3 regions of the Aliivibrio wodanis genome follow, and region 3 is predicted to be linked to each of the others. Evidence: predicted binding sites of a transcription regulator. Region 3 holds the regulator's gene; each other region holds the start of a gene.
What was found. Region 3 encodes MetJ, which represses methionine synthesis genes. Its sites were predicted from a motif close to TTAGACNTNTANANGTCTAA; they were not measured.
Positions count from the first base shown of each region.

Region 1: the regulator MetJ is predicted to act here: its motif matches at 3,405-3,424, upstream of metA (homoserine O-succinyltransferase MetA).
Region 2: the regulator MetJ is predicted to act here: its motif matches at 1,730-1,749, upstream of metN (methionine ABC transporter ATP-binding protein MetN).

Region 1 covers NZ_JBREXA010000002.1:2,948,031-2,954,002, reverse strand. The annotation lists gene ACU5DF_RS21750 (alanine/glycine:cation symporter family protein) at 47-1,516, shown strand; gene ACU5DF_RS21745 (VOC family protein) at 1,877-2,296, shown strand; gene ACU5DF_RS21740 (DUF6691 family protein) at 2,374-2,805, opposite strand; gene ACU5DF_RS21735 (YeeE/YedE family protein) at 2,818-3,237, opposite strand; gene metA (homoserine O-succinyltransferase MetA) at 3,459-4,397, shown strand; gene ACU5DF_RS21725 (anaerobic C4-dicarboxylate transporter) at 4,651-5,972, shown strand, end outside.
Region 2 covers NZ_JBREXA010000002.1:1,576,622-1,582,593, forward strand. The annotation lists gene ACU5DF_RS15160 (RidA family protein) at 1-2, opposite strand, end outside; gene ACU5DF_RS15165 (LysR family transcriptional regulator) at 145-1,029, shown strand; gene gmhB (D-glycero-beta-D-manno-heptose 1,7-bisphosphate 7-phosphatase) at 1,098-1,649, opposite strand; gene metN (methionine ABC transporter ATP-binding protein MetN) at 1,891-2,925, shown strand; gene ACU5DF_RS15180 (methionine ABC transporter permease) at 2,915-3,592, shown strand; gene ACU5DF_RS15185 (MetQ/NlpA family lipoprotein) at 3,645-4,454, shown strand; gene ykgO (type B 50S ribosomal protein L36) at 4,514-4,651, opposite strand; gene ACU5DF_RS15195 (type B 50S ribosomal protein L31) at 4,651-4,908, opposite strand; gene tsaA (tRNA (N6-threonylcarbamoyladenosine(37)-N6)-methyltransferase TrmO) at 5,055-5,438, shown strand; gene ACU5DF_RS15205 (hypothetical protein) at 5,431-5,754, shown strand; gene ACU5DF_RS15210 (proline--tRNA ligase) at 5,904-5,972, shown strand, end outside.
Region 3 covers NZ_JBREXA010000002.1:1,975,461-1,981,432, reverse strand. The annotation lists partial or broken gene ACU5DF_RS17015 (alpha-amylase family glycosyl hydrolase) at 102-2,112, opposite strand; gene metJ (met regulon transcriptional regulator MetJ) at 2,242-2,562, opposite strand; gene ACU5DF_RS17005 (O-succinylhomoserine (thiol)-lyase) at 2,748-3,914, shown strand; gene ACU5DF_RS17000 (bifunctional aspartate kinase/homoserine dehydrogenase II) at 3,914-5,972, shown strand, end outside.

The sequences.
Region 1 (5,972 bases), 970 kb from region 3:
CATTTTTTAAGAAAAATAAATTGACGATTATTAATAAGGAAATTTCATGACAAACACAGATTTAACTCTAGTTGAGTCAATAAACGAAGCTTTAATGTCCGTTATTGGCGCAATTAATGGGCTTCTTTGGGGACAAGTTCTCGTTTATCTTCTTGTTGGTGTTGGTGTGTACTTCACTGTACGTCTTGGCTTCATTCAACTTCGCCAACTTGGTCACTCAATTAAAATTTTACGCAACGGTCAAGAGATCGACAGCGGTATCAGTTCTTATCAAGTATTTTGCACCTCTATGGCTGCTCGCGTGGGAACGGGTAACATGGCAGGTGTGGCAGTAGCATTAACTGTTGGTGGCCCTGGTGCTATCTTCTGGATGTGGGTAATTGCTCTATTTGGTATGGCTACAGCATTTATTGAATCAACACTAGCTCAAGTATACAAAGTGAAAGACGTTGACGGTCAATACCGCGGCGGCCCTGCTTACTACATGGAGAAAGGTCTTGGTCAACGCTGGATGGGGACTCTTTTCTCTATCTTCCTAATCATCGCTTTTGGTCTAGTATTCAACGCCGTTCAAGCAAACACGATTACTGATGCACTTAATCATTCATTTGGTTTTGATAAAACTATCATGGGTATCATCATTGTTGCTGTTTCAGGCTTCTTTATCATGGGTGGTTTACGTCGTGTTGCTAGCGCATCTTCAAAAATCGTTCCTGTTATGGCTATTGGTTACCTTGCGATTGCACTAATTGTTGTATTGATGAATATTACTGAAGTTCCTGCAGTATTAGCGCTTATCGTTAAGAGTGCGTTCGGTTGGCAAGAAGCGGCGGCTGGTGGTGTTGCTTATACTATCGCTCAAGCAATGCAATCTGGTATCGCTCGTGGTTTATTCTCGAATGAAGCGGGCATGGGTTCTGCTGCAAACATCGCAGCAAGTGCTACACCAAACCCTAACCACCCTGCATCACAAGGTTTTGTGCAAATGCTAGGTGTTTTTGTTGATACGCTAGTTATCTGTACAGCTTCTGCGGCGATGATTATGCTTTCAGGCGTAATGGATCAACCAGATGCAGCAACAGGCATTGGCCTTCTTCAACAAGCACTAACCAATGAATTAGGCGGTTGGACAAGCTACTTTATGGCTCTAGCTATTCTTCTGTTCTGTTTTACGTCTATCATTGCAAACTACAGCTACGCTGAAACAAACGTAATGTTCTTGAATGGTAATTCTAAGAAGGGTTTATTTGGTTTCCGTCTATGTGTACTAGCAATGGTTATGTTTGGCTCTGTAGCTTCTCTACCGGTGGTATGGAACTTAGCTGATGCATCTATGGGGATGATGGCATTAATCAACATCGTTGCTCTAGTATTGCTTTCTAAACTGGCAATCAAGATCATTAAAGATTACGAAACTCAACTTAAAGCGGGAAAAACTCCAGAGTTTGATCGTACTAAGTTCCCTGAGCTAGATAACCTAGATGGTGCATGGCACCCAAAGAAAAAGAAAGCATAATAACTCTCTTATCTCATAAATAAGCAAAGCCCGTAGCCTAAGTACTACGGGCTTTTTTTTATCTATAATTCAGACAAAACATAATGTTTAATACCAACTCCATTAATTATCTGGTCATTATTACTGGTTAAATATCTCAATAGTTGCGTTAAAAATTATTGCTGTAGAATAACTACTTATAAGAATTTTCGCCTTACTCTTAAGTGATTTTCCTGCGTAATAAATAGATCATCTAATTAGTTACATTGGTACAAATCAAAATAAATGATAAGGAAAATTAATTTAGTTATTGACCTAAAGTTAAGTTGAGGTTTTAAGCTGTATCCAACTAAGCAAGATTAATCAATGACAGGAGTCACTATGACACAATTTGAACATGCTAATCTCACCGTACCAAACATTGATGCAGCTATCGCTTTTCTTTTAAATGCAGCACCTGACTTTCGAATAAAAGCAGATCAAACCCCTAAAGGAAAACAACGTTGGGTACATATCGGCAACGATACTTGCTACTTTGCCTTGCAAGAGCCACACGATTCAATGACCTCTATCGACAATCGTAAGCCATACCAAAATATTGCAATTAACCATATTGGAATGATCGTTGAGAATTTAGATAGCATTCAAAATAAACTGCTTTCTTTAGGTTACGAACAAAATGGAGATATCGCACAAGAGAAGTATGGTCGACGCATTTATTTTTATGATAAAGCGCATTTTGAATGGGAATTGGTTGAATATAATAGTGAAAAAGAAGAAGAGCGTTATTGCTATGAATAAAGAATAACGGCTCGAACTCAGAATAGACGTAAAGGAGCCAATAATGTTATTAGCTCCTCTCTGATGCAAGTTTGATATTACGTATTTTTATTAAGAATGAAATGAGTACTTCCTAGCCCTATCATCATGGCAATTAAAAAATAAACCAAACCACTATTACCAAGCCCGATACTTGATACTGCGGGTCCAGGGCAAATACCTGCAATCCCCCAACCTAAACCAAAGATAGCTGCTCCTGATAGCAATTTCGTATCAATTTGTTTGTTACTAGACAAACAAAATTGTTCAGCGTTAAGTGGTTTTGTTTTTGGTTTAATTAATAAGAAATAGGCAGGCATAAAGACTAATAGTGCCCCTCCCATTACAAACATTAAGCTTGGGTCCCAGTGACCAGTAACATCTAAAAAACCAATAACTTTTTCAGGATCAGCCATGCCTGATATCGCCATGCCTAGACCAAATAGAAGACCAGAGATAAGAGACACTAGACGAAAAAATACATTATTCATAACCATCCCTTATTAAAGTATATGTAATCGAACAAATACGGTTATTGCAGCAACAAGCATAAACACTGCGGTTGCCACCATTGAGCGAACCGATAAGCGTCCAATACCACAAATCCCATGACCACTCGTACAGCCATTACCTAAACGAGTACCAATACCAACCAATAGTCCAGCAACAATAAGCATACTGGTTGTAGTTTCATACTCTTTTGGCACTTCAGCGCCTAAGAAATACACACCAATAGCACCACCCGCGATCATACTAAGCACGAACAGCCATCTCCATGCGTAGTCTCGTTTTTTCGGTGCCATTAACCCAGTCAGTACTCCACTGATCCCGGCAATTTTACCGTTAAGTAAAAGCAATAAAGTCGCTGATACACCTAACAGTATTCCGCCAAATAAAGAGCTCCATGGAATTGTCATCATCATTACTCATTAGTTTGTTTTTTAAACATATTAATAAGAGTACGTACGAACCATTAATTAGTCAATGCTTATTTAGCTTAACACAAATTAGCCACTACTAATATTGTAATGATAAAAATATAAAAAATGAGCATGACCCTATCTCGACACTCGATAAATAATAAGGTAGTTTAGGGGTATAGACGTATAGAATGCTACAAATTAAAATAACTTAAGGATAAGTTGTGCCGATAAAAATACCAGACCAACTCCCTGCTGCTGAAGTATTACGTGAAGAAAATATCTTTATCATGCAAGAGTCTCGCGCCACCACACAAGCCATTCGTCCTCTAAAAGTCATCATTTTAAACTTGATGCCAAAGAAAATTGAAACTGAAACACAATTTTTACGTTTACTTTCGAATAGTCCATTACAAGTGGATGTAGAGCTATTACGCATTGATAATCGAACCAGTAAAAATACACCAACTGAGCATTTAGATACCTTTTATCGCCAATTTGAAGGCATCAAAGATCGCAATTTTGATGGGCTGATAATTACAGGCGCACCGCTGGGTTTAGTGCAATTTGAAGATGTAATCTACTGGGATCACCTACAAACAATTATGACCTGGGCAAAAGACCATGTGACTTCAAGTTTGTATGTGTGTTGGGCAGCCCAAGCTGGCTTAAAGTTATTGTATGATTTACCTAAACGTACACGTAAAGAAAAATTATCTGGCGTATATCAGCATAATAACCTTGACCAACACCACCCTATTTTACGTGGCTTTGATGATCAGTTTTTAGCACCTCACTCTCGTTACGCTGACTTTTCAGCTGATTATCTAAATGAGCACACAGATCTCGATATTCTTGCCACTTCTGATCAGGCAGGTGTGTATTTAGCATCAACCAAAGATAAACGAAACGTATTTGTCACCGGACACCCAGAATACGATTCATTTACTCTGCATAATGAGTACGTTCGTGACCTCGGCGAGGGAATGGAACCTGTTATTCCTCTGAATTATTATCCAGACGATAACCCTGAGATCCCGCCAAAAGCGACGTGGCGCAGTCACGGTCATTTACTGTTTTCTAACTGGCTCAATTATTGTGTTTACCAACAAACACCGTACGATCTTGACCACTTTTCAGAGCAAAACTTCACACGAGACTAGTCTTCTTTGGGTATTAGCACCGAGTTAATACCCAAACCCCATCATATAATAACCAGTACAATCCGATAGATAGCGCCCATTTTTTCTTTTTTTGATAAAAAATGACCTTTCATTTAATTCAGATCAACCAAGCTTCTATTTATAAAACCAACAACAGTCTAAATGAGAACTTGCTCAATTAAACCATATGATAAATAAGGTATTAATGCCCTTAGTTGATTTTAATTATAATTGCATTAATGCAGGTGGTTCTATGTTGTACTTTGAATTTCTCTTTTTATTACTCGTTCTCTATACTGGTTCCCGATTTGGTGGTATAGGGTTAGGGGTTGTTTCTGGAATTGGTTTGGTCATTGAAGTCTTTATCTTCAAAATGCCACCAACCTCTCCTCCCGTCACTGTAATGTTGATCATCTTAGCCGTTGTGACTTGCGCCTCTATATTAGAAGCCGCTGGTGGTTTAAAATACATGTTACAAGTGGCTGAACGCATTTTAAGAAAGAACCCAAAACGGGTCACCATCATTGCGCCATTTGTCACTTATGCAATGACATTTTTACTAGGTACAGGTCATGCTGTGTACTCAATTATGCCTATCATCGGTGATGTAGCATTAAAGAATGGTATCCGTCCTGAGCGCCCAATGGCTGCTGCATCTGTTGCTTCTCAAATTGCTATTACCGCTTCACCACTTTCTGCTGCGGTTGTTTATTATCTCGCACAATTAGTAGATATTGACGCATCAATCACCTTAATGTCGATCTTAATGGTAACGGTTCCTTCGACTTTGTTTGGTACGTTAATGCTGGCACTTTACAGCTTACGTCGCGGCAAAGAGTTAGAAGATGATGAAGATTACCAAGCACGTTTAAAAGATCCTATTTGGCGTGAAAAAATCTTAAACACAACCTCAACCTCTTTAGATGAAGAACTTCCAACAAAAGCACGTAATGCAGTTCTTATCTTTTTAGCTGCAATTGCTTCGATTGTTGTAATTGCAATGTTCCCTGAAATTCGAACTATTGTTGATGGTGACAAGCCAATCAAGATGTCGGTGGTAATCCAAATGATGATGCTAGCGTTTGGTGGTATTATTTTATTAGCGACCAAAACTGATCCTCGTGATGTTCCTAATGGTGTGGTATTTAAATCAGGTATGGTTGCAGCAATTGCTATCTTTGGTATCGCTTGGATGTCAGATACCTATTTCCAATACGCTATGCCTCAATTCAAAGCTGGTATTGTTGATATGGTAACGCTTCACCCTTGGACGTTTGCTTTATCTCTATTTATTGTTTCTGTTGTGGTGAACTCACAAGCTGCAACCGCTCGTATGATGTTACCAGTAGGCCTAGCCCTTGGCTTAGAACCGGCTTTAGTTATTGGTTTAATGCCAGCCGTTTATGGTTACTTCTTCATTCCAAATTACCCATCAGATATTGCTACGGTAAACTTTGATAGCTCAGGTACAACTAAGATTGGTAAATGGTATTTTAACCATTCATTTATGTCAGTGGGCTTAATTGGTGTCGTTTCAGCCTGTGTCGTTGGCTATGTCTTAGGTCAAATTGTAAT
Region 2 (5,972 bases), 400 kb from region 3:
ATGTAATAACAATGTTTCAACATAGTTAAATAATGCACATTGACAGATGATAAATCTAACGGTAAATTTTTTACATTCGATAAGAAAAACTAATCACTTTAGTAAGAGTTCGATAAATAAAGGGCTGACAAGGAGGGAGGATAAATGAGTATCAAACTACAACAATTGAAACACTTTACTTTAGTCGTAGAAGAAGGAGGCTTTCGCGCTGCATCAAATCGTGCAAATCGTTCTCAAGCGGCATTATCAACCTCAATTAAAGAACTTGAACGTATTTTAGAACAACCTTTATTTGAAGCCGGTAATAAATCGAAATTAACGCCTTTTGGAGAGATCTGCTTTCCTAAAATAAAACAGTTCTTAGGTGTTTATGAACAGCTAACCAACGATTTACGTGCCGATGCAGCAGGCCAACAAGGGCGAGTTCGTATCGCAAGTGTTCCCTCTGTTGCTGCAAAATTGATCCCGAGTGTACTGGGAGCGTTTAGTGAAAAGTATCCAAATGTTGAAGTCAGTTTAATTGATGATAATGCCGCTGCTGTTGAAGCTAGGTTATTATCTGGAGAAGTTGATTTAGCGTTGGGGAATTTTTCACAATTAGAAGAGGAAGCGATTCACTTTACTCCTCTTATCGCCGATCCTATTGGGGTGGTGTGCTTAAAAGATCATCCGATTGCCAATAACCTCGACGGTGTTGAATGGCAAGCATTACTCTCATATCCTTTTATTAAGAACGGAACTTGTTCTTTACTTAATTCCACTCCTGCTCACGTACTTAGTGAACAAGCCCTCTACTCTGTAGAAAATATCACTTCATTGTTTTCAATATTGGAACTCGGTATTGGAATTACGACCTTACCGAAATTAGCCTTCCCAACCAATGAAACCCGTTTAGTATGGATCCCTTTGATTGACCCACCACTAGAACGACAAATTGGAATATTTCAGTTAGCAGGAAGAACCATCTCACCACAAGCTCAGCAGTTTTATGAATTATGCGTTCAGTACTTAAATTATCAAAAAGAATAACCAATAAAAAAGCCCACAAACTAAAAGTCTGGGGGCTTTCTAAAATTACAGTCGTGTGCTTTATTTAATTAAGCAAACAGAAACTTTGGCACATCAGCAATGCTATCAAGAACAGTTGTAGCTAACGCTTCGCCTTCTTCTGTTACTGGCTTACCAGTACGAACAAGAATACGAGTGCCAACCCCCGCCGCTTGTGCTGCCATCATGTCTTCTTTCTTATCACCAATCATCACAGAGTTTTCCATGTCGATGTCTAAGAAAGTTTGAGCAGAAATAAACATACCTGGATTTGGTTTACGGCAATCACATGCTTCTTTGTATTGCTCTACCGTTGCTTCAGGATGGTGTGGGCAGTAATAGATACCATCAAAATCGATATCGTTTTCAGCAAAATTCCAATCCATCCACTCTGTCAATGTTTCAAATTGCTCTTCTGTAAACATGCCACGAGCAATGCCTGATTGGTTTGTTACCAATACCAGTAGGTAACCCATGTCTTTGCATTTTTTAACAGCATTAAATACACCATCAATGTATTCAAAGTCATCACGTTTATGAACATAGCCACGATCAACGTTAATCACGCCGTCTCTATCAAGAAATACTGCTGGTTTAGACAAGGTGAAACCCTCTATATAATCAAATCGGTTAATAAAAAATTATCGCACGCTTTTCATTTCTTAGCATCTTATTTATACGTTTAGCCGTCTAGACGTAAAAATATCTATTGACTTAACACCGTATACCCAATAGCATCACTAATACATTAAAAATGAGAGGTTGCTCAGGTTTCTTAACCTTTTCCATCTTTCTATTTACATTAGTTCCCTATTTATACAAAAATGCAGTTCAAGGCGAATCATGATTGAAATAAACCGCGTTAATAAGGTGTTTTATCAAGGTGCAAAGGAAATTAATGCCCTTAAAGATATTAACCTTCACATTGCCCAAGGCACCATCTTTGGTGTAATAGGCTCATCAGGTGCAGGGAAAAGCACACTGATACGCTGTGTAAACATGTTAGAGAAGCCTACAAATGGTGAGGTGATTGTTGATGGTGTTGATTTAACCAAACTGTCTTCAAGCGAATTGAGCAAGGCTCGTCGTAATATTGGGATGATCTTCCAACACTTTAATCTTCTCGCTTCACGAACTGTATTTGATAACGTTGCTCTACCATTAGAGTTGGCGGGCAAATCAAAACAAGAGATTCAGAAAAAAGTCACTGAGTTATTAGAACTCGTCGGATTGACTGATAAACACCACACTTACCCTGCTAACTTAAGTGGTGGTCAAAAACAACGTGTTGCGATTGCTCGTGCACTATCAACCGATCCTAAAGTGCTGTTATGTGATGAAGCGACCAGTGCGCTTGATCCTGCAACAACAAAATCGATTTTAGAACTGATTAAAGATCTAAATCGTAAATTAAATATCACGATTTTAATCATTACTCATGAAATGGAAGTGGTTAAAAATATCTGTCACCAAGTTGCAATTATCGGTGATGGTGAATTAGTTGAGAAAGGCATTGTGAGTGATATTTTTGCTCACCCTAAAACCAAACTTGCTCAAGAGTTTATTCGAGCAACGTTAGATTTATCCATTCCTGATGATTTCAAAGCTCGCCTACAAGATACGTATGTAGAAGGTAGCTATCCTCTTATTCGCCTAGAGTTTACTGGCGCGAGTGTTGATGCTCCTGTTATTAGCCAAATATCTCGCGAATTTGATATTGATATTAGTATCTTAAATGCGGATATCGATTATGCAGGTGGGGTTAAATTTGGCCTTATGTTAGCCGAGTTTTTCGGTAATCAAAAATCAACAGAGCAAGCAATTGCATTCTTACGTAATCATCACGTGAAAGTAGAGGTATTAGGTTATGTCATTTGATGTAATTTCTGCATGGTTTGATCTAAACAGCAAGCTATTATTAAACGCGACTGGCGAAACCCTTTATATGGTTGCAGTTGCAGGCATTGTTGGCTTTGCTATTGGTATTCCATTGGGCGTTATTCTTCATATCACCAAAAAAGGTGGTTTGATGGAAAACACAACGTTCAATAGTGTACTAGGTGCGATTGTAAACGTGGGGCGTTCAGTGCCTTTCTTGGTACTAATGGTTGCGATTATTCCAGTAACAAAACTGATTGTAGGTAGCTTTATTGGTACTACAGCAGCTATCGTTCCATTGACTATTGGTGCAATCCCATTTGTGGCTCGTCTTATTGAAGGCGCATTAATTGAAGTACCAAGTGGCTTGGTTGAAGCTGCACAGTCTATGGGTGCAACACCACTGCAAATTATTACGAAAGTACTGCTTCCTGAAGCATTACCAACAATCTTAAATTCGGTAACCATCACACTGGTAACACTGGTTAGTTACTCTGCAATGGCAGGTACAGTTGGTGGTGGCGGCTTAGGTGATGTCGCTATTCGATATGGTTTCCACCGTTATGATTTAACCATCATGGCTGTGACTGTTGTTATGCTGATTGTTTTAGTACAAATCATTCAATCTGTAGGTGATAATTTAGTTAAGAAAGTTGATCACCGTTAATCTAATTTAAAATTTTTTGATTCATATGGAATTCATTTTTAAGGAGTAAATAATGAAATTAAATCTAAAAACACTGGCAGCAGTTGCTGGTCTAGCATCAACACTTATTCTTACTGGTTGCGGCCAAGAAGAAGCAAACACCAATCTAATTAAAGTAGGTGTAATGGCGGGTGCTGAAGCACAGGTTGCTGAAGTTGCTGCAAAAGTTGCAAAAGAGCAATACGGTCTTGATGTTGAGCTAGTTACTTTTACAGACTACGTTACACCAAACGCAGCGTTGGATGATGGGTCTATTGACCTAAATGCTTTCCAACACAAGCCATACCTTGATCAACAAGTAACTGATCGCGGTTACAAAATTGAAGTTGCAGGTAATACGTTTGTTTACCCTATTGCTGGCTACTCTAAGAAAGTAACGTCTGTTGAGCAAATCGAAGACGGTGCACGTATTGCTGTACCAAATGATCCAACTAACCTTGGTCGTTCTCTTCTTCTTCTTCAACAACAAGGCCTAATCACACTGCGTGATGGTTCAGGTCTTGCTGCAACGGTTCGTGATATTACAGCTAACCCTAAAAATATCTCAATTGTTGAATTAGATGCAGCACAACTGCCTCGTTCACTTGATGACGTTGCACTGTCTGTAATCAACACGACTTATGCAAGCAGCATCAACTTAACACCAGAGAAAGATGGTATCTTTGTAGAAGATAAAAAATCTCCATATGTAAACTTAATTGTTGGCCGTACTGACAATGTAAACTCTGAAAATGTGAAGACTTTTGTTAAAGCTTACCAATCAGAAGAAGTTTACCAAGCCGCATTTAAAACGTTTGATGGCGGTATCGTTAAAGGTTGGTAATTCCTCTTTTGACTTAATCAAACCTAAAAGGTTGGCATAATGCCAACCTTTTTTCTATCTTACTTTTTCTTCTTTCCTTGCACTGCTTTAAATCGAGGATTTGTCTTACAAATAACAAAAACTCTCCCCTTTCGTTTTACGATTTGACAATCTTTATGTCTAGATTTAGCACTTTTCAATGAGCTTAATACTTTCATTATACTTTACCTTTTAATGCACCAAATCGACGATTGAAATTTGCCACTCGGCCTTCGCTAGACACAACTCTCTGCTCTCCCGTATAAAACGGGTGCGATTCAGAAGAAATATCCAATGTCATATAAGGGTATTCCTTACCATCTTCCCATGTCATTTTTCTGTCTGTCTGCAATGTTGAGCCTATAAGAAAATATTTATTCACACTCGTATCGTGGAAAATAACCTTTCTGTATTCTGGGTGAATGCCTTCTTTCATCTTTTTTCTCCATATCAAATTACTCATCAATTGTTATGTTATAACATAACAATTGATATTTGAGAACTATTATCATCTAAAGTAAAAAAGTGACTATTCATTAGTTATGATAAAATTCATTCATATTCACCGTTGAGCTTACATAAATGACTTATCACATCGAACCTGTTGGTTTTATCCAATCACCTTATAAAGAAAAATTTGCCGTTCCTCGTCAACCTCGCTTAGCCCCTAGCGCGACATCTCGCCTAAAATTGGTGGGAGATGCAAATTCACCAGAAGCGGTTCGTGGGATTGAACAGTTTTCTCATTTATGGTTATTATTTTTATTTGACCAAAATCTCGATGCGGGATGGAGACCGACAGTTCGTCCACCACGTTTAGGTGGCAACGAGCGCATTGGTGTTTTTGCTTCACGAGCAACCTTTCGCCCAAATGGTATTGGTATGTCGGCGGTCGAATTAAAAGGCGGTAGTTCAAGAGGGAAATCAAACGTATTTAGAATTAGGCAGTGTCGATTTAGTGGATAACACGCCAATCATAGACATTAAACCCTACATCCCCTATTCCGATTCCATTCCTGATGCTTTAGGTGGTTTTGCCGAAAAAGAACCAGATGTTCTTGATGTGTTCTTATCGATAGAGGCACAAAAATCACTTAGCTCACACTCACAGAAAACACATATTGAAGCGGTGATAAAAGAAGTCCTTGGGCAAGATCCTCGACCTGCTTATAAAAAAGGAAAGACAGATACTAAGGAATACGCGGTAAATTTGTTTGATTTGAACGTAAAATTCACTGTAGATAGCAATTCCATCACGGTAACTGCAATTGATCGCTTTTGAGATCGCTTTTAGGCTGATATCATAGAGGGCTTAATTTTAGATTTGAATCCATTCTGATTAAAGAATTGGTCCAGGCTAAAATTGACCTCTCGATTTAACGGTTTAAATCGAGGTATTCCAATATTCATAACTAACAAATGGATGAAAACATGCGCACTAGCAAATACCTTCTTTCAACACTGAAGGAGACTCCAAACGACGCAGAAGTAGTGAGCCAC
Region 3 (5,972 bases):
TACAAAATTGTGATCTAGCCAACAATAGACTTTGCTGGCTAGAAATAGTTCATATTTTGTTTAAGTTTTACGAGGTAGTTCTAAAATATAAACCATAAGATTTATTGGCATTTAGAAACCATAATTGATTTTGGCTCACCTTGTGGAGTGAATTCTAAACTCCAGACATATTCGCCATTTTCAGGTATAGATACTGCTGTATCTTTTCCGTATCCGCCTTTAATTAATGGCGCATCTTGACCTACTTTTAGCGCTAGTCCTTTGGCTGTGTACTGTGCTGACCATCCTTTGGTGGCATATTGCATTTTATAGGCACCACGTTTCTCTTTTATGACAGCTTGATAAACGTTGTTACCTTTGTAGTGATATGCACGTTGTGATTTATGAGCCCAGCCTGAGTCGGCAAAGTCACCCACGACATATAAGGTACTCTTGAAGTGGTTCACTTCCGTCTTTAATATCTGGGTTATCACATTGCGCCATGAAGCCATCACCATAAAGGTCAATGTCTGTTTTTGGTACCACAGGCCCAATATCATTTTGTTCATCTATTTTAAGGAAGCGACTTTCAAAACCTGATAAAGGAAGATAATAAGTTCCTCCCATTGGAGAGAATGACTGGCCTGTTATAAGGTCAATAAGCTTACCTTTAGACCCTATTTTATTTGCTTGAAGCTCTAAGGTTTGTCCTGTTTTTTGAGTACTTACCATATAAATAATGGCATCGTCTTTCGATTGTTTATGGTCAACATAAACTTTTTGATTGGAAATAAGGTGAGATCGTTTTCCCTCATATAGCGCAGGGTGAGCCTCTCGCATTGCCATTAATCTAGATACATAGTTTTTTAGATCGGCTTCTTGCGATGTTAATTTAGTGGTTATACCTTCAATTTTAGCTGAAGAGCGAGCTACGTGATCGTCACACAAGCCTTTGACTGCACATGTATTTTTGTCTGATTTACTCGCGAAGCCATCGACTTGATCACCAATTTCATCACCGTAATATAGGGTAATTGGCCCACTATAGGCCGCTTGAAAAGAAAACGCTGCTTTATGCCTTAACCAATATTCATTGTCAGTAGGCTCGGCAATATTGCCACGTTGTAATAGGTCACCAAAACGAACGAGATCATGATTGCCTAGCATGAGGTTAGGTTTAGCGTGTTTGGGGTAGAGGCTATGCATACTCATACCTTCATTCAACCAATCTCCCCCTTTATTACTGACACTGTTTTCATTGGCCGCAAAGGTCTCAACAACTCTGTAGCGAACAGGGAAATCAAATGCAGAGCATAGTGCAGGGTTATTATCTGCACCATAGCCAGTTTGTGTTATGTAGTTTTCGTTGTTCCAAATTTCAGCCACCATATAGCCAAGTGGATGTACTTTTTCACCTTTATTGTTGGTATAAGTGGTGTTTTGAGAGGCGGTATCAACGGCTTTACGAATATTTTTCCAAGACTCTGTAGGTACTTGATACGCTTGGTCTAATCGCCAACCATCAATATTTAATTCAGTGATCCAATATGCAGCTACTTCTGAATAAAATTCTTCACTTTCAGGATAATCAACTGGGTTATTCTCGCCGCTTGGAAGTTTTCCTGTCGGTGATGGTTTAATTAATCCTTTTTTATGATGACCAAAAACGCCATCAAATAATACATACATCCCGCGGCTATGTGCTTCTTTAACTAATTCTTTGGCTTTATCCATTGTGCCAAAACGAGGATCAATCTTGAAGAAATCAGTAGCAAAATAGCCTGTAGCATCGAGCTTATCTGCCCAGTGATCTTGACCATCAATTGGGGCCGATTCAAAGATAGGGGTCATCCAAATAGTATTCATTCCAAGTGATTGAATATAATCTAATGAATCAATTATTCCTTGTAGATCACCATTATGGTGACTAGTACCATAACCTGTACCGTGGCCTATGGAGTTATCACCATCAACAAAACTTTCCACCATGATTTGATAGATGCGTAAATGGTTACTTTCTTCCATCATTTGAGGGTCGCATTGATAAGCAGGAGTTGTTGATGTTGTTTCTGAGGTTGAGCTACATGCGCTCAAAAGAGAAGTTATCGCGATGGCTATCGCTGTTTTTGCCATGTTATTTTTCACAGTTAGTCCTTTATATTTATAGTAGGGCACTGTGATTATTTATTAAGCAAATAGAAATGTAATCCTCCTTATTTATTTAAAATAAGGAGGAGACAGGAGGAGGAGATGAAGAATTAATTATTCGTCGTCAAACGCTTCAAATTCAATACCCATTGCGGTCATTAATGCCTTTGCTTCCGCAGGAATATCATCAGGACGATCTTTACGTAAATCTTCATCTGTTGGTAAAGGTTGGCCTGTATAAGCATGAAGAAAAGCTTCACACAATAATTCACTGTTTGTTGCGTGACGTAGGTTACTCACTTGTCGACGAGTTCGCTCATCGGTAAGAATTTGTAATACCTTCGTTGGAATTGACACGGTAATTTTTTTTACCTGTTCACTTTTTTTACCATGTTCGGCATAAGGACTTAAATAGTCACCATTCCAATCAGCCATTGCTCACCTTCGTTCTGAATTATTGTTGTTTAAATATGATGGGCTAATTCTAGCGATATTTACGGCTATAAGCAAAGATATATAGACGTCTAGAAGTATTGACGTCTCATTTTGTGATGGTAAAGTAGAAGAATATAACTTATGGATTAGATTATACCACTGCCTAGCAGTTTGGAAGGGAAATTATGAGCGAGAGAAAACCTGCAACTATTGCTGTTCGTACCGGCATTGAGACTGATTCACAACATAATGCTGTTGTACCTCCTATCTACTTATCTACCAATTATAGTTTCCCTGAATTTGGTGATGTACCAAAATATGATTATGCTCGTTCGGGTAACCCAACTCGAACTCAATTGGAAAAGACCTTATCGGATTTAGAATGTGGCTCTGGTGCTGTGGTTACTAACTGTGGAACTTCTGCATTAAACCTAATGGTTTCTGCTTTACTTGGTCCTAATGATCTTATTGTTGCGCCTCATGATTGTTATGGTGGTACTTACCGTCTGTTTAATACTCGCGCTAATAAAGGTGACTTCCAAACCTTATTTGTCGACCAATCAAACACTGAAGCACTAGATGCTGCTCTTGCAAAAAAACCAAAGCTTATCTTATTAGAGACACCATCCAATCCGCTAGTTCGTGTGGTTGATATCGCTGAAATTTGTAAAAAAGCGGCTAAAGTTGGTGCTTTAGTCGCTGTTGATAACACCTTCCTTTCGCCTGTTTTACAGCAACCTCTAACTCTTGGGGCTGATTTTGTCCTGCATTCAACGACTAAATACATTAATGGTCATTCAGATGTTGTTGGCGGTGTGCTAATTGCAAAAACACAAGAGCATGCCGATGATTTTGCTTGGTGGGGTAATTGTATTGGCGCAACAGGGACAGCGTTTGATAGTTATTTAACATTGCGTGGTATTCGAACTCTTGGTGCCCGTATGCGAGTGCATGAAGAGAATGCGATGGAGGTGTTAAAATGTCTTCAAGAGGAAGAGCTTGTGGGAACTATTTATCACCCAAGTTTACCTGAACATCCTGGTCATGAGATAGCAAAGCGCCAACAAGCAGGTTTTGGGGCAATGTTAAGTTTTGAATTAAATGGGTCATTAGAGCAACTTAAAGTTTTTGTAAAAGAGCTTAAATATTTCTCTTTGGCTGAATCTTTAGGTGGCGTAGAAAGCCTTATAGCTCATCCAGGAACGATGACTCACCGAGCTATGTCGGATGAAGCTCAAGCAGAGGCAGGGTTAGTACCAACGTTGTTACGTATTTCTGTAGGTTTAGAAGACAGCAGAGATTTGATTTCAGATCTTAAGCAAGCCTTTCTTATCGCTGCTGAGGTGAAGTAATGACAGTTTTAGTACAACGCCAGTTGCATAAATTTGGTGGCAGCAGTCTTGCAAATCCTGAGTGTTATCGCCGTGTAGCCACTATTTTGAAAGAGTATTCTAACGAGAATGACTTAGTCGTGGTGTCTGCTGCAGGTAATACTACGAATCGAATTTTAGAATGGTTTGAAGAATTATCTAAAGATGGTCGCTTAGCTCATGAAACTTTAGAGTCATTACGCCAATATCAACAAGGCTTAATTTCTGAGTTATTAACTCCTGAAAATGCAGAACCATTGCTTGAGCTACTTCATCTTGAATTAGTTGCAATTGGTCAATGCCACGCACCTTTAACTGAAATTCAACAGGCAGATATTCTTGGTCATGGTGAAGTATGGTCTTCTCGATTATTGTCTGCTTATCTAAACCAAATTGATTTACAAGCTGCTCCGTTAGACTCTCGTACTTTTTTACGTGCAGAGCGTGCAGCTCAACCTGAAGTTGATCGTTCATTATCTTGGTCGTTATTTAAAGAGCAAATTGCCCAACACCCTCATGGTCGTATTGTGATTACTGGCTTTATGGCGCGTAATCAAAAAGGGAATACAGTTTTACTTGGTCGTAATGGTTCTGATTATTCAGCAACAATGATTGGAGCGTTAGCTGATGCTTCCCGAGTTACGATTTGGAGTGATGTCGCAGGGGTATTCAGTGCTGATCCTCGTAAAGTAGAAGACGCTTGTTTATTACCTTTACTTCGTTTGGATGAAGCAAGTGAATTAGCTCGATTAGCCGCCCCAGTATTGCATAGTCGAACCTTGCAACCTGTTGCTCAGAGTGCGCTTGATTTAAGTTTACGTTGCAGTTATCAACCTGAATCAGGCTCAACTCGAATTGAACGAGTGTTGGCATCTGGCCGTGGTGCGAAGATTGTTACCTCTTTAGAAGATGTCTATTTAATTCAGCTAAGATTTGGCCGTGGGCAAGATTTTGAACGAACAAAGCAGGAAGTTCTTTCTTTACTAACTCGCTCTCAGTTACAACCATTAGCACTAGAAGCTCAAGATGATCAATTTGCGCTTTTATTAGCGTATACATCAGAAGTGGTTGGTGAAGCATTAGATGTTCTGCAAAATGCAGCGGTACATGCAGAGATTAAATTGAAAGAAGGGTACTCAATGGTTGCTGCTGTAGGAGCAGGAGTTACCAGCAATGCGATTCATAGTCATGGTTTTTATCACCAATTAAAAAATTGCCCATTGGAATTTGTGTGTGAATCGGAATCAGGCCTTAGCTTAGTTGCGATATTACGTAAAGTGGATACAACGCCGATCATCAATGGAATTCATACCAGTCTATTCCAAGCTCAAAAACGAGTAGCTTTAGTCTTGTGCGGTCATGGAAATATTGGTTCGCAGTGGCTGTCATTATTTACTCAACAAAAGCGTCGTCTTGAGAAACGTCATGGTATGCAGTTTTCACTGATTGGTGTGATTGATCGCTATCGTCACTGGCTAGATTTTGAAGGGATAGATAGCGGCTCAGTTGTTGAGAGTTTTGATAATGAAGCAACAACGTATGAGAATTTTGATTGGATAGAACAGGTTGGTGCGATTCAAGGCTATGATGATGTCGTGGTTCTAGATGTAACAGCTAGTGCAGAATTATCACAACAATACACTAAGATTGCAGAACAAGGTATGCACCTTATATCAGCGAATAAAGTTGCAGGTTCAGCGCCAAGCAATGAATACCAAGCTGTGATTGATGCGTTTGAAAAGACGGGGCGTCATTGGTTATATAATGCAACGGTGGGAGCTGGCCTTCCTATTAATCATACTGTGAGAGATTTGTGTGAAAGTGGCGATCAGATCGTTGCTCTATCTGGTATATTTTCCGGTACTCTGTCTTGGTTATTTCAACAATATAATGGTGATATTCCATTTACTGAATTAGTTGATTTAGCATGGCAGCAAGGATTAACAGAGCCTGATCCTAGAAGTGACTTAGACGGATCTGATGTAATGAGAAAATTAGTTATTCTTGCTCGTGAAGCAGGTCTAACGATTGAACCAACAC